DNA from 4 places in the Streptomyces sp. NPDC041796 genome. Region 4 is predicted to be linked to each of the others. Evidence: riboswitches for the same ligand, from Rfam matches in the RefSeq annotation. Region 4 holds a riboswitch; each other region holds the start of a gene.

Region 1 (3,197 bases), on a different contig from region 4:
CCCGCTCGCCTGGGACGTGGCCGTCACGCTCACCGCGAGCTGGCAGAAGATCTTCTCGGCCGACCCCCGGGTGGGCTTCTTCGCCCAGCGGGACAAGTACCAGGCGGGCATCGACTCCGGGCAGGTGCTGCCCCCCGCGAAGTCGATGGACGACATGCACACCGTCGTCACCAACTCCACGGTCGACGGCGTCCTTTCCGCCCTCTTCGCCCTGCTCATCGTGGTGGTGATCGCCGACGCGGGACGGGTCTGCTTCAAGGCCGTCGCCAACCCCGACCAGGTGAAGCTCTCCGAGGTCCCGTACACCCCGTCCAGGCTGGTCGCTCCGGCCGGGCTGTTCCCCACGGCGGAGGAGAAGGCCGAACTGGTCGCGGCCGGGCTCGGCCCCGAGGGCGGCATCCGGAAGGAGGGCGGCACCGGTGAGGCGGTGCCGGCCGGGAGCGGCTCGAAGTGAGGCCCCCGGTGACCACGGGGGCGGGCGGCCGGCTGCGCCGGGCGGCGGGCTGGATCCGCTGGTACGTCCGCGAGGTGTCCGGTGAGGCCGCGTACGACACCTACGTCGCCCACGTCCGCTCCTGCGACCCGGACGCCGAGGTCATGACCCGCCGCGAGTTCGAGCGGCGGCGCACCGACGCGCTGGAGGCGGACCCCCGCGACGGGTTCCGCTGCTGCTGAGCGGGTGACGGCACGACGGGCCGCCGTGTTTCCGGGGACGGAAATGCGGCGGCCCGTCGCCGTACGCCTCCACACTCGGTCCATGGACATCACCATCAGGGCGGTACGGCCGGAGGAACACCAGGCGCTCGCCGAGGTCACGGCGCAGGCCTATCTCGGGGACGGGTTGCTGCCCTTCGGGGAGAGCGACGAGTACCTCATCGAGCTGCGGGACGTGGCCCGGCGGGCCGCCGAGGCGGAGGTGCTGGTCGCGGTCGGCGAGGACGAACGGGTGCTCGGCGGGGTGACGTTCGTGGCGGAGGGCGGCGCCCGGTGGGCCGAGCTCGCCCGGGTCGGGGAGGCGGAGCTCCGGATGCTGGCGGTGGCGCGGGAGGCGCGGCGGCGGGGCGCGGGCGAGGCGCTCGTACGGGCGTGTGTGGAGCGGGCGCGGGCGGTGGAGGGGTGTGCGCGGCTGGTGCTGTCCTGCCGGCAGTCCATGCGCGCGGCGCACCGGATCCACGAGCGGCTGGGGTTCGTGCGGACCCCGGAGAGGGACTGGGAGCCCCTTCCGGGCGTGACCCTCTTCACGTACGCGCTGGAGTTCTGAGGCACGGAAGACACAACATGTGGGGGGTGCCTCAACGGGCGCCCCCCACATGTATGCTCGTCCTCGCTGTCGCCGCAGGGGAATCCGGTGGAATTCCGGAACTGTCCCGCAACGGTGTGTTGGTGTGCCTTTGTGTACGTACGAGTCCGAAGACCTGCCGACAGCGCGCCCGGACCGTCCGGTTCGGGTGCCCAGACGTCCGGGCCTCGCGGAATGGGCCGGTGGACGCGGTGCTTTGCGCCCTGTGCCCGGGCGTGCCCGCTCCCCTGCCCGCGTTCGCGGCGGCCCCGAGCCGAGCGAGGGAGAGCCCCCACGTGACCATCGCGCCAGCCGATCCGGTTTCAGCGATCGAGAGCGACGGAAGCGACGGACCCGGGACCGTACTGCTGCGGACCCTGACCGACCTCACCGCCGATCTGCCCGACACCGACCCCGGCCGGGTCGCCGCCGCCGCGCTGCGCGGCCGGCACGCCGGTTCGGACGAGGCGGAGCTGCGCGAGCTCGCCACCGAGGCGGCCGCCGGTCTGATCGCCGAGGACCCGGCGTACTCCCGGCTCGCGGCGCGGCTGCTGACGCGGACCATCGCGGAGGAGGCGGCCGGGCAGGGCGCGGTGTCGTTCTCGGCGTCGGTGGCGGTGGGGCACCGCGAGGGTCTGATCGCGGACCGTACGGCCGCGTTCGTGTCGCTCCACGCGGACGGGATGGACGCGTTGGTCGACCCGGCGGGCGACGATCGGTTCGGCTACTTCGGGCTGCGGACGCTGTACTCGCGCTACCTGCTCCGGCACCCGATCACGCGCAAGGTGATCGAGACGCCGCAGCACTTCATGCTGCGGGTGGCGGCAGGGCTGGCGGAGGACGACTCCGTACGGGCGCTGGACGAGGTCGCGGCGCTGTACGGGCTGATGAGCCAGCTGGACTACCTGCCCTCCTCCCCCACGCTGTTCAACTCCGGTACACGCCACCCCCAGATGTCGTCGTGCTACCTGCTGGACTCGCCGCTGGACGAGCTGGACTCCATCTACGACCGCTACCACCAGGTGGCGCGGCTGTCGAAGCACGCGGGCGGCATCGGGCTGTCGTACTCCCGCATCCGGGCGCGCGGTTCACTGATCCGCGGCACCAACGGCCACTCCAACGGCATCGTGCCGTTCCTGAAGACGCTGGACGCCTCGGTCGCTGCCGTGAACCAGGGCGGGCGGCGCAAGGGCGCGGCGGCCGTGTACCTGGAGACGTGGCACGCGGACATCGAGGAGTTCCTGGAGCTGCGCGACAACACGGGCGAGGACGCCCGGCGTACGCACAACCTGAACCTGGCGCACTGGATCCCGGACGAGTTCATGCGCCGGGTCAACGCCGACGCCGAGTGGTCGCTGTTCTCGCCGGCCGACGTGCCGGAGCTGGTCGACCTGTGGGGCGACGAGTTCGACGCGGCCTACCGCGCCGCCGAGGCCAGGGGCCTGGCCCGCAAGACCATGCCGGCCCGTGACCTGTACGGCCGGATGATGCGGACCCTCGCGCAGACCGGCAACGGCTGGATGACGTTCAAGGACGCCTCGAACCGTACGGCCAACCAGACCGCCGAGCCGGGCCACACCGTCCACTCCTCCAACCTGTGCACCGAGATCCTCGAGGTGACGGACGACGGGGAGACCGCCGTCTGCAACCTGGGGTCGGTCAACCTCGGCTCGTTCGTGTCCGGCGGGGACATCGACTGGGAGCGGCTGGACGAGACCGTCCGTACGGCCGTCACGTTCCTCGACCGGGTCGTCGACATCAACTTCTATCCGACCGAGCAGGCCGGGCGCTCCAACGCCAGGTGGCGGCCCGTGGGCCTGGGCGCCATGGGCCTCCAGGACGTCTTCTTCAAGCTGAAGCTGCCGTTCGACTCCCCCGCGGCGCGCGCCCTGTCGACCCGTATCGCCGAGCGGATCAT
Region 2 (3,197 bases), on a different contig from region 4:
CGCCAGGTGGCCGCCCGGCTCGTCAGGCCGAGCCGGGCCGCCTGCGCCTCCCGGATCCGCCGGACCGAGTCCAGCAGCAGGAAACTGATCCGGTACATCACGAGCGCCACGTCGACCACCGGCGCCGGCACCCCCGCCCGCACCAGCCGCGGCAGCACGTCGGACACCGGCGTGGTGAACGCGAACAGCAGCACGCCCAGGGAGGCCGCCGACGTACGCAGCAGCAACCGCCCCGCGTGCACCGGTCCGTCCGGCGCGAGCGTGACGAACCCGTCCGGCCCGCCGACCTGGAACAGCAGCGGCACCGCGCCCGTCACACAGAAACCGAGCGGGATGCGCCACGCCCGCCACAGCTGACGTGCCGCGACCCCGGCCGGGCCGAGCAGCACCACGAGGGTCGCGGCGGCGACGAGTACGGCCCCCGGCCAGGGCGGCAGGCACACGGCCAGCGCCGTCAGCCCGAAGCCCAGGGCGGCCTTCTCGCACGGATGGCGGCGGCGCCAGCGGCTGCTGTGCGCCGCCGCGTCGATCGGCAGCACGGCGGCTAGGCGGAGGCGCGCGACGCGTCGGCGCCCGAGGGCCCCGCTTCCGAGGGCCCCGCTTCCGAGGGCTCCGTCCCCGGGACGTCCCCGCCCGGCGCCCCGGCGCGGGCGCGAGCCTCGCCCTGCCGACGGCCGCGCCGCAGACCGAAGTAGTAGGCCAGCACCCCGGCGCCGAGGGCGGCCTGGAGGGAGAACAGCGCCGACTCGATCTCACCGGACGGCGGCTCGTACAGCGGGCTGAACCACGGCTTGTAGTCCGGGTGCGACTCGGTGATGGCCGTCTCGGCCTGCCCGTCGGCACCCGTGAACGGCTCCTCCTTGTGGTCGCCCATCCCCAGCGCCAGCGGCAGGACGGCGAGCGCGACCACGACGAGCAGCAGCAGCGTATTGATCCTGGCGTTACGGCTCATCGGGCCACGGCCTCCTTCTTCACGGACACGACACCGAGCCGGGCCAGATCACCCTTGCTGGACTGCATCAGCAGCCGCATCACCAGCACGGTCAGCAGACCCTCGCTGACGGCCAGCGGAATCTGGGTGACGGCGAAGATCCCGCCGAACTTCGCCAGCGCCCCGACGACACCGCTGCTGGGGTCCGGGAACGCCAGCGCCAGCTGCACGCTGGTGACGCAGTACGTCGACAGGTCGGCCACGAACGCCCCGAAGAACACGCTCACCATCAGCGGCACGTCGAAGCGGCGCAGCAGCCAGTACACGCCGAAACCGGCCCACGGACCGACGATCGCCATCGAGAACGCGTTCGCGCCCAGCGTCGTCAGGCCCCCGTGCGCCAGCAGCAGCGCCTGGAAGAGCAGGGTGATGGTGCCGAGGACCGCCATGATCGGTGGCCGGAACAGGATCGCGCCCAGGCCGGTGCCGGTCGGGTGGGAGCAACTCCCGGTGACCGAGGGGATTTTCAGGGCGGACAGGACAAAAGTGAAGGCACCGGACGCGCCGAGCAGGAGAGTCGATTCGGGATTCGCCTTGACCTCGCGGGTCAGCGAACGAACGCCATGGGCGACGAAGGGAGCGGCGGCGACGGTCCAGGCGACCGCGTGCGCGGGGGGCAAATAGCCCTCGGCGATATGCATGATGTGGGGAGACCCTCTCCAGCACCTCGTGGATGGACAACGCGCCCTGGCCGGTCTCCTGGCTGACGGGAGGGGGTCCGGGGGTGTCCCCCCCGGACGACGTGCCGCCGCGACTCCGCCTTCCCGGACACCGCGGTCTCCCGCGGCGTTCCAGTGGCTTCCAGGGGTGGATTCCCCGGGAGTGGAGCCGGACTTCCCGATCACAGTGGCGAGGGCCGCACCGGTACCGCACCGGTTTCCCGTACACCAAGGCCCTGCGACAGTAGTGCGTTGACCAGGTACATCACAACCCGCGCGTCGGTGCGCGGCCCGGCTCCACCCCGTGGGCGCGCCTCACTCCTTGCGGTATCCGTACGCCTCGGACGCTGCCCGCACCACCGCGTCCAGATCCCCTCCCGCGGACGCGGTGACCACCGCCGCCACGGCGCCCTCCACGAACGGCGCGTCCACCAGACGCGTCCCCCCGGGGAGTTCGTCGCCCTCCGCGAGCAGGGCCTTCACCGTCAGGACGGCGCTGCCGAGGTCCACCAGGACGGCCACCCCCGCCCCGCCGTCGACGGCCGCCGCCGCCCGTGTGATCAGCTCCGCGCTGGTGCCGAGACCACCGTCCGGAGTGCCGCCCGCCGCCGCCACCGGCGCGGTCCCGCCACCGGCGAGGCCCCGGGCCAGCTCGGCGACCGAGGACGCGACGGCCGCGCTGTGCGAGACCAGCACGACGCCCACCCGCGCGCTCACCGAGCCCCCTCGGCGTCGGCGAGCGCCGCGATCAGCAGCGCCGAGGACGTCGCGCCCGGGTCCTGGTGACCGACGCTCCGCTCACCGAGATAGCTGGCCCGGCCCTTGCGCGCCCGCATCGGTACGGTCGCGAGGGCGCCCTGGTCCGCCGCCTCCGCCGCCGCCGCGAACGACGCACCGAGCGACTCGGCCAGCGCCTCGACGGCCGGCTCCAGCGCGTCCAGCATCGTCTTGTCCCCGGCCTTCGCCCCGCCGAGCTGCGCCACCGCCGCCACGCCCACCCGCAGCGCCTCCGCAAGCTGCACGGGCGCCACCTCGGCGGCGTCGCCCAGCGCCTTGCCGGTGCGCCGCAGCAGCGTCCCGTACAAAGGCCCCGACGCGCCGCCGACCGTCGAGATCAGCTGCTGCCCCGCGAGCCTGAGCACGGCCCCCGGCGTCATGGCCGTACCGCCCTCCAGGGCCTTGACCACCGCGGCGAAACCGCGCTGCAGATTGGCACCGTGGTCCGCGTCACCGATCGCCGAGTCGAGCTCGGTGAGCCGGTCCGCCTCCCGGTCCACGGATGCGGCCACGCCGGTCATCCAGCGCCGGAAGAACTCCGCGTCAAGCATCACGGGCCTCACATTCCCCACCGCAGGGCGGCCGTCCGCACCGGCGCGTCCCACAGTCGCAGCAGTTCCTCGTCCACCTGACACAGGGTCACCGAGCACCCGGCCATGTCGAGCGAGGTCACGTAATTGCCGACGAGCGTACGGGCCACGGAGACGCCCCGCTCGCCCAGCACCCGCTGGACCTCGGCATTGAACCCGTACAGCTCCAGCAACGGCGTC
Region 3 (3,197 bases), on a different contig from region 4:
GTCGATCGTCATGGCGTCTCCCGAGGGTGAAGGCGGTCCGGGCTCCACTGTCCGGCACGTCGGATCCCTGCCGTACGGGGAGACGGGAACGATGTCCGCGACCTTGGGGTACCGGTCCTTCCGGCATAGGGTCGCCCCATGGGGGAACGGCGCACCGAGGAACGGTGCACGGCGGAACGGCACATGGTGGTGATCGGCTACGAAGCGGCCGAGTTGCTGGACATCGCGTGTGTGACCACGAGCCTGGCCATGGCCAACCGGCTCGGTGAACCGGCCCAGCCGTACCGGGTGAGCGTGGTCGGCCCGGGCGGCGCGCCGATCGTCTGCGACGGGGGGCTGAGCCTCGGGAGTCACCAGGCCCTCGAACGGCTGATCGGACCGCTCGACACGCTGATCGTCTCGGGCGGCGCCGGATTCGAGCGGGCGGCCGCCGACGCCCGGCTCGTGGGGCACGTCCGGCGGCTGGCCAGGGAGAGCCGGCGCGTGGCATCCGTCTGCACGGGAGCGAGCGTTCTGGCCGCCGCCGGACTGCTCGACGGGCGGCGCGCCACGACGCACTGGCGGTTCACCCCCCAGCTCGCCGCCCGCTACCCCCGGGTCGTCCTGGACCCCACGCCCATCTACGTACGGGACGGGAACGTGTACACGGCGGCGGGCATCACCAGCGCACTGGACCTCACCCTCGCGTTCATCGAGGAGGACCACGGCCCCGAACTGGCCCGCCAAGTGGCCCGCGACCTGGTCGTCTACCTGCAACGGCCGGGCAACCAGGCACAGATGAGCCTGTTCACCGCCGCTCCGCCGCCCCGCGACACACTGGTCCGCACACTCGTCGAGTACATCACCGCCCACCCCGACCACGATCTCGGCGCGGCGGCGCTGGCCGAGCGCGCCGGGGTGACCACGCGTCACCTCACCCGGCTGTTCACGGAACACCTCGGGCAGGCACCGGGCCGGTTCGTCCGCCTGGCCCGCACCGAGGCCGCCGCCCATCTCCTCGCGTCGACGACCCTGCCGATGGCGAGCGTGGCAGCCCGCTGCGGATTCGGCACCGCGGAGTCACTGCGCCAGGCGTTCACCAGCCGCTACGGAATTTCGCCGTCCCGCTACCGGGCCGCCCAGACCCGGCGGCCGGCCGGGGCGCGCTCCCCCCAGGAGACGTAGTATCAGCTGGTCATCACCGCGACGGGAGACAGGAAGCCGGTGCGATTCCGGCACGGTCCCGCCACTGTGACCGGGGAGTGGAACCTTCGAGAACGCCACCGCGCGCCGCGTGGGAAGGCAGGGGGAACGTCGATCCGGGAGTCAGGACACTGGCCTGTCGCGGGCCCGTTCCGAGGAGCGCGGACTCCCCAGGAGGCTTTACGTGTACGACGGCACCCACCGTCCCTTTTCTCCCCTCTCTTCCCCGTCGCCCGGCACACGGCACCACGCCGTCCCGCACCACGCCGTCCGGCGCCACGCCCTGCGGCGCCGGGCACTCGCCGTGGCCCTCTCCGCGGCGGTGTCGGCCGCCCTGCTGAGCGGCTGCGGCGCGAAGGGCACAACCGACGACCGAGGACCCGCGTCCACGTCCGCGAAGGGTTTCCCGGTCACGATCGACAACTGCGGCACCCGCACCACGTACGACGAACCGCCTTCCCGTGTCGTCACCATCCACCAGCATCCCGCGGAACTGATGCTCGCTCTCGGGCTGAAGGACCGGATGGTCGGCACCGCCTTCCCCGACTCGGCCGTCCTGCCCGCGTTCCGGAAGGACTTCGCGGCCGTGCCGGAACTCGCCGAGAAGGAGCCGTCGTTCGAAACCGTCCTGGAGGCCGAACCGGACTTCGTCTACGGCGGCTACGGAAGCGCGTTCGCCGAGAACGAGGGCCGGTCCCGCAAGGCGTTCGCCGACGCGGGCATCGACACCTACCTCAACCGTGAGTACTGCGGCCGGAAACAGGTGTCCATGAAGGACACGTACGACGAGATCCGCACCATCGGCAGGATCTTCGGCGTACCCGAGCGGGCCGACACGGTGGTGGCCGGGCTGCGGGATCGCGTCCGCAAGGCCGGAGACGCGGTCGAAGGCGCACCTGCGGTGCCGGTGTTCGTGTACGACAGCGGGGACAAGTCCGCGTTCACCGCGGGCGGGAAGAGCCTGGGTACGGAGATCATCAGGCTGGCCGGCGGGCGCAACGTCTTCTCGGACCTGGACGATGTCTTCGGCGACGTGTCCTGGGAGCAGGTGGTCGCACGTCGGCCCGAGGCGATCGCGATCTACGACTACCGTGGGGCCGGGAGCGTGGAGGAGAAGAAGAAGTTCCTGCTCTCCCAGCCCGCCCTGGCCGATGTGCCCGCCATCAGGAACAAGCGGTTCGTTGTGCTGCCGCTCACGGCGACGCTGGTCGGCGTCCGCGCCCCGTACGCGGTCGAGGACCTGGCCCGCGGGCTGCACCCGGAGCGCTTCCGGTGACGGACCGGGCCGTGGACGCCGCTCGGGTGCGCCGGCCGGGACGGCCGCCCGGACGAACGGGCGGGCGAACGGACAGGCGGACGTACGGGCTGACGTACGGACTGACCCTGGTGGTGCTCGGCGCTCTCCTCGTGGTCTCGGTCACGGCTGCGCTGGCCATCGGCTCGGTGCACGTGCCGCCCGGCCAGGTGTGGGGCATCGTGTCGCACGGACTGGGGGCCGACTGGGCGGAGCCGGGCTGGTCCCGCGCCCGCGAGACGATCGTCCTCGACGTCCGGGCGCCGCGCGTACTCCTCGGGGCGGTGACCGGCGCGGGTCTGGCCGTCGTGGGAACGGCCATGCAGGCCCTGGTGCGCAACCCGCTGGCGGAGCCGTATCTGCTGGGGGTGTCCTCGGGCGCGTCGCTGGGCGCCGTCACCGTGATCGTCGGGGGTTTCGGTCTCTTCGGTGCCGTGTCGCTGTCGGTGGCCGCGTTCGCCGGAGCCCTGCTGACCCTGCTGCTCGTCTACACCACGGCCCGGGCGGGTGGACGGATCACGTCCGTCCGGCTGGTGCTGTCGGGAGTCGCGGTCGCCTCGGTACTCACCGCCGTGACGGACCTGATGCTGCTGACCGCCGACCGGGGCAACCAGGCGCGTGAGGTGCTGGCCTGGACCCTCGGCGGTCTCGGTGGCGTGCGGTGGACCACGCTGTGGCTGCCGGCGGCCGCACTGCTGGTGGGCATCGGTGTGCTGCTGGT
Region 4 (3,197 bases):
ACACCGAGGACGAAGGGGTCCGCGAGCGGGTTGCGCAGCAGGGACTGCATCACCGCTCCGCACAGCGCGAGTCCCGCGCCGCACACGGCGGCCAGCAGGGTACGGGGCAGCCTGAGGTTCCAGACGATCCCGTCCCTGATGGGTGTCAGGGTGGGGGCGTCCCCGCCGAGGTGGGCGGCGACGACGGACCAGACGTCGGCGACACCGATGTCCGCGGGGCCGATGGTGATCGCCACGGCGACGGACGCGGCGAGCGCCGCGAACCCCGCCGCCGTGCGCAGCAGGGTGGTCGTCACTTCGCCAGACCGAACCGGCGCAGTCCGGCGGCGACTTGTTCGATGCCTTCGACCGTGCGGATGGTCGGGTTCATGGCCTGGCCGCTGACCAGGACGTACCGCCGGTGCTTGACGGCGTCCATGTTCCTGGTGACGGGGTTCGACTCCAGGAACTCGATCTTCTTCGCGGCGCTCTCCCCCGTCTGTGCCTTGCGGGTGAGGTCTCCGATCACCAGGACGTCGGGGTTGCGGTCGGCCACGGTCTCCCAGTTGATCTGGGGCCATTCCTCGGTGGTGTCGTCGAAGACGTTCTTGGCGCCGAGTTCGCGCGTGATGATGCCGGGGGCTCCGCAGCAGCCCGCCATGTAGGGCGACTTGGCGTCGGAGAACCAGTACAGCAGGGTGACGTCGGAGGCGTCGAGGCCCGTGGTCGCTCGGGTGACGCGGGAGGTGAGCCGCGCGACCAGTTGGTCGCCGCGCTTCTCCTCGCCGAAGACCCGGGCGAGGTCGCGCACTTCCCCGTAGACCGTGTCCATGGTCAGCGGCTTGGTGCGGACACCGTCTCCCGAGCCGCTGTTGTCCTTGCCCTCGCAGTCGGACGGCGAGAGGTAGGTGGGCACCCCCAGCTTGGTGAACTGTTCGCGGGTGGCCACGCCGCCCTTGCCGAGGGTGGAGGCGAACGACGCCGTGACGAAATCGGGTTCGGTGTCGAGGACTCTTTCGAAGGAGGGGTTGTTCTCGGCGAGCCGCTCCACTCCCGCGTTGGCCTTTTCCAGGCCCTTCATGACGGGGTCGGTCCAGGTGGCGGTTCCGGCCATCCGGTCGGCCAGGCCCAGGGACAGCATGATCTCGGTGGTGCCCTGGTTGAGCGAGACGGCCCGCTGTGGGCCCTTCTCCGGGATCTCCACCTTCCGGCCGCAGTTGTCGAGCACCCGGGCCCGGTCGGAGGAGGGCGACGGGGACCCGGCGGGGGCGCCGCATCCGGTCAGGAGGAGGGCCCCGCACGCGAGCAGGGCGAACGAAGGCGTGGGGCGCGTGAGGGGCACGGCGATGTCCTAGCGTCGAGGGCCCATGCGCGGGGCCCGTCCGTACGGAACGTGCCAGCAGGTCTTCGGACTCGGGGTCATCCGGGCGAGGCGCCTTCCCGGGCCGGGGGATCCGGCCCAGTGGCTTTGCTGCCACGCCCGTCGCCCTCACCGCTGCGCGTCAGTTCCGGATTCCCACCGGATTCCCTGACCCACGTGCATACGCACGGAGTTCGACTGGCCCGCGCAAGCTACCACAGGCGTCGAGGCATGATCACGCGACCGACGGATCATCAGACGATGTTGACAATCATTTTCATATAGTCGATGCTGCTCACGCCCCCCACCGTCCGTCCTCCGTCCGGCGCGGCCGCGGTGCGGGGGCCCACTCACGTGATTCCTGGGAGCAGCATGTCCATCTGGCACAACCGTCGAGAATTCCTCGCCCTCACCGGTGCCGCCGCCGGTGCCGGCGCCCTGGCGCTCACCGGGTGCGGTGGCGGCGCCGGCAGCGGCGGAGCGGCCGCGGGCGACAAGGCGAAGCCCCGGCGCGGCGGTCAGTTCCGGGCGCTGTTCACCGGGGGTGGCGAGCAGGAGACCATCGACCCGCACGCCGAGGCCCTCGCCATCGACATGGCCCGTACCAAGGCCCTCTTCGACCGGCTCGTGGACCTGGACGCCACCATGAAGCCGGTGCCGCGCCTCGCCCGGACATGGGAGTCCAACGCCGACGCGACGCTGTGGCGGTTCACGCTGCGCGACGCGCTGTTCCACGACGGGAAGCGGCTCACGCCCGAGGACGTGCTGTTCACCTTCGGCCGCATCCTCGACCCGAAGGCGACCACCCACTTCGCGCAGAGCCTGCTCTCCGTCATCGACCTCAAGAAGAGCCGGAGCGCCGGGAAGAACGTCGTGGAGGTCGCGCTGAAGCAGCCCGGCGCCGAGTTCCCCGCCCTGCTCGGCACGCTGGGCACGGCCGTCGTCAGCTCCCGTTACGCCGACCCCGCCAAGCCCGTGGGGACCGGGGCGTTCAGGCTGAAGTCCTTCCGGGCCGGGCGCGCCTTCGTCGCCGAACGGTTCGACGACCACTGGGACGGCGGGGCCTACGTCGACGAGCTGAGGATCCTGTCCGCCGACGCCGACGCCCGGGGCAACGCCCTGCGGGCGGGCGAGGCGGAGTTCGGCTACGAGATGACCCCGACCTTCGCCCGGACCGTACAGGCCGACGCATCGGTGCGGATCCTGGCGGCGAAGGGCAGCACGGCCCACGCCATCGTGATGAAGTGCGACCAGGAGCCCTTCGACAACCCCGACGTCACACGGGCGTTCAAGCTGCTCGCCGACCGCGAGAAGCTGGTGCGGGTCGTCCTGGCGGGCCAGGGCGTGGTCGGCAACGACATGTTCGGCAAGGGCTACCAGTACTACCCCGAGGACATTCCGCAGCGTACGCGTGACGTCGAGGAGGTGCGTGCGCTGCTGAAGAAGGCCGGCGTGCTCAACAAGACCCTGTCGATCTACACCTCCTCGGCCGCCAACGGCTTCGTGGAGGCGGCGACCCTCTTCGCGGAGCAGGCCGCCGACGCCGGTCTGCGGGTGAAGGTCACCACGGGTGCGTCGGAGACGTACTTCAAGGACCAGCTCACCAAGGGTGCGATGGGCAGCCACCGTTCCGGCGCGATGACGATCCCCAACTACATCAACGACCGCCTGCTGACGAAGTCGGCGTTCAACGCCTCCGCTTGGCGCCGCAAGGACTTCGACGCCACCTTCGCCAAGGCCCAGTCCACCACTGACGTGGCCGAACGCACCGCTCTGTACGGCCGGTTGCAGCGCACCCTCCACGACGAGGGCGGCCTGCTGATCTGGGGCCACCCGGACTGGCTGAACGGTGTCTCGT

The links. Region 4 has a riboswitch for cobalamin ahead of ACZ6C1_RS18925 (ABC transporter substrate-binding protein). Riboswitches for the same ligand answer to the same signal wherever they lie in the genome.
Region 1: another riboswitch for cobalamin. It lies ahead of ACZ6C1_RS00860 (ribonucleoside-diphosphate reductase subunit alpha); the one in region 4 lies ahead of ACZ6C1_RS18925 (ABC transporter substrate-binding protein).
Region 2: another riboswitch for cobalamin. It lies ahead of ACZ6C1_RS05390 (energy-coupling factor ABC transporter permease); the one in region 4 lies ahead of ACZ6C1_RS18925 (ABC transporter substrate-binding protein).
Region 3: another riboswitch for cobalamin. It lies ahead of ACZ6C1_RS04575 (ABC transporter substrate-binding protein); the one in region 4 lies ahead of ACZ6C1_RS18925 (ABC transporter substrate-binding protein).

Annotation. Positions count from the first base shown of each region.
Region 1 is NZ_JBVJAH010000001.1:187,894-191,090, reverse strand. It holds gene ACZ6C1_RS00875 (carbon starvation CstA family protein) at 1-454, shown strand, start outside; gene ACZ6C1_RS00870 (YbdD/YjiX family protein) at 463-675, shown strand; gene ACZ6C1_RS00865 (GNAT family N-acetyltransferase) at 758-1,261, shown strand; cobalamin riboswitch at 1,315-1,437, shown strand; gene ACZ6C1_RS00860 (ribonucleoside-diphosphate reductase subunit alpha) at 1,576-3,197, shown strand, end outside.
Region 2 is NZ_JBVJAH010000002.1:436,357-439,553, reverse strand. It holds gene cbiQ (cobalt ECF transporter T component CbiQ) at 1-539, opposite strand, end outside; gene ACZ6C1_RS05395 (energy-coupling factor ABC transporter substrate-binding protein) at 545-952, opposite strand; gene ACZ6C1_RS05390 (energy-coupling factor ABC transporter permease) at 949-1,632, opposite strand; cobalamin riboswitch at 1,664-1,898, opposite strand; gene ACZ6C1_RS05385 (PTS-dependent dihydroxyacetone kinase phosphotransferase subunit DhaM) at 1,966-2,367, opposite strand; gene dhaL (dihydroxyacetone kinase subunit DhaL) at 2,364-2,978, opposite strand; gene dhaK (dihydroxyacetone kinase subunit DhaK) at 2,987-3,197, opposite strand, start outside.
Region 3 is NZ_JBVJAH010000002.1:270,374-273,570, forward strand. It holds gene ACZ6C1_RS04565 (hypothetical protein) at 1-12, opposite strand, end outside; gene ACZ6C1_RS04570 (GlxA family transcriptional regulator) at 184-1,164, shown strand; cobalamin riboswitch at 1,155-1,336, shown strand; gene ACZ6C1_RS04575 (ABC transporter substrate-binding protein) at 1,367-2,458, shown strand; gene ACZ6C1_RS04580 (FecCD family ABC transporter permease) at 2,470-3,197, shown strand, end outside.
Region 4 is NZ_JBVJAH010000008.1:295,990-299,186, reverse strand. It holds gene ACZ6C1_RS18930 (FecCD family ABC transporter permease) at 1-296, opposite strand, end outside; gene ACZ6C1_RS18925 (ABC transporter substrate-binding protein) at 293-1,321, opposite strand; cobalamin riboswitch at 1,361-1,557, opposite strand; gene ACZ6C1_RS18920 (ABC transporter substrate-binding protein) at 1,712-3,197, shown strand, end outside.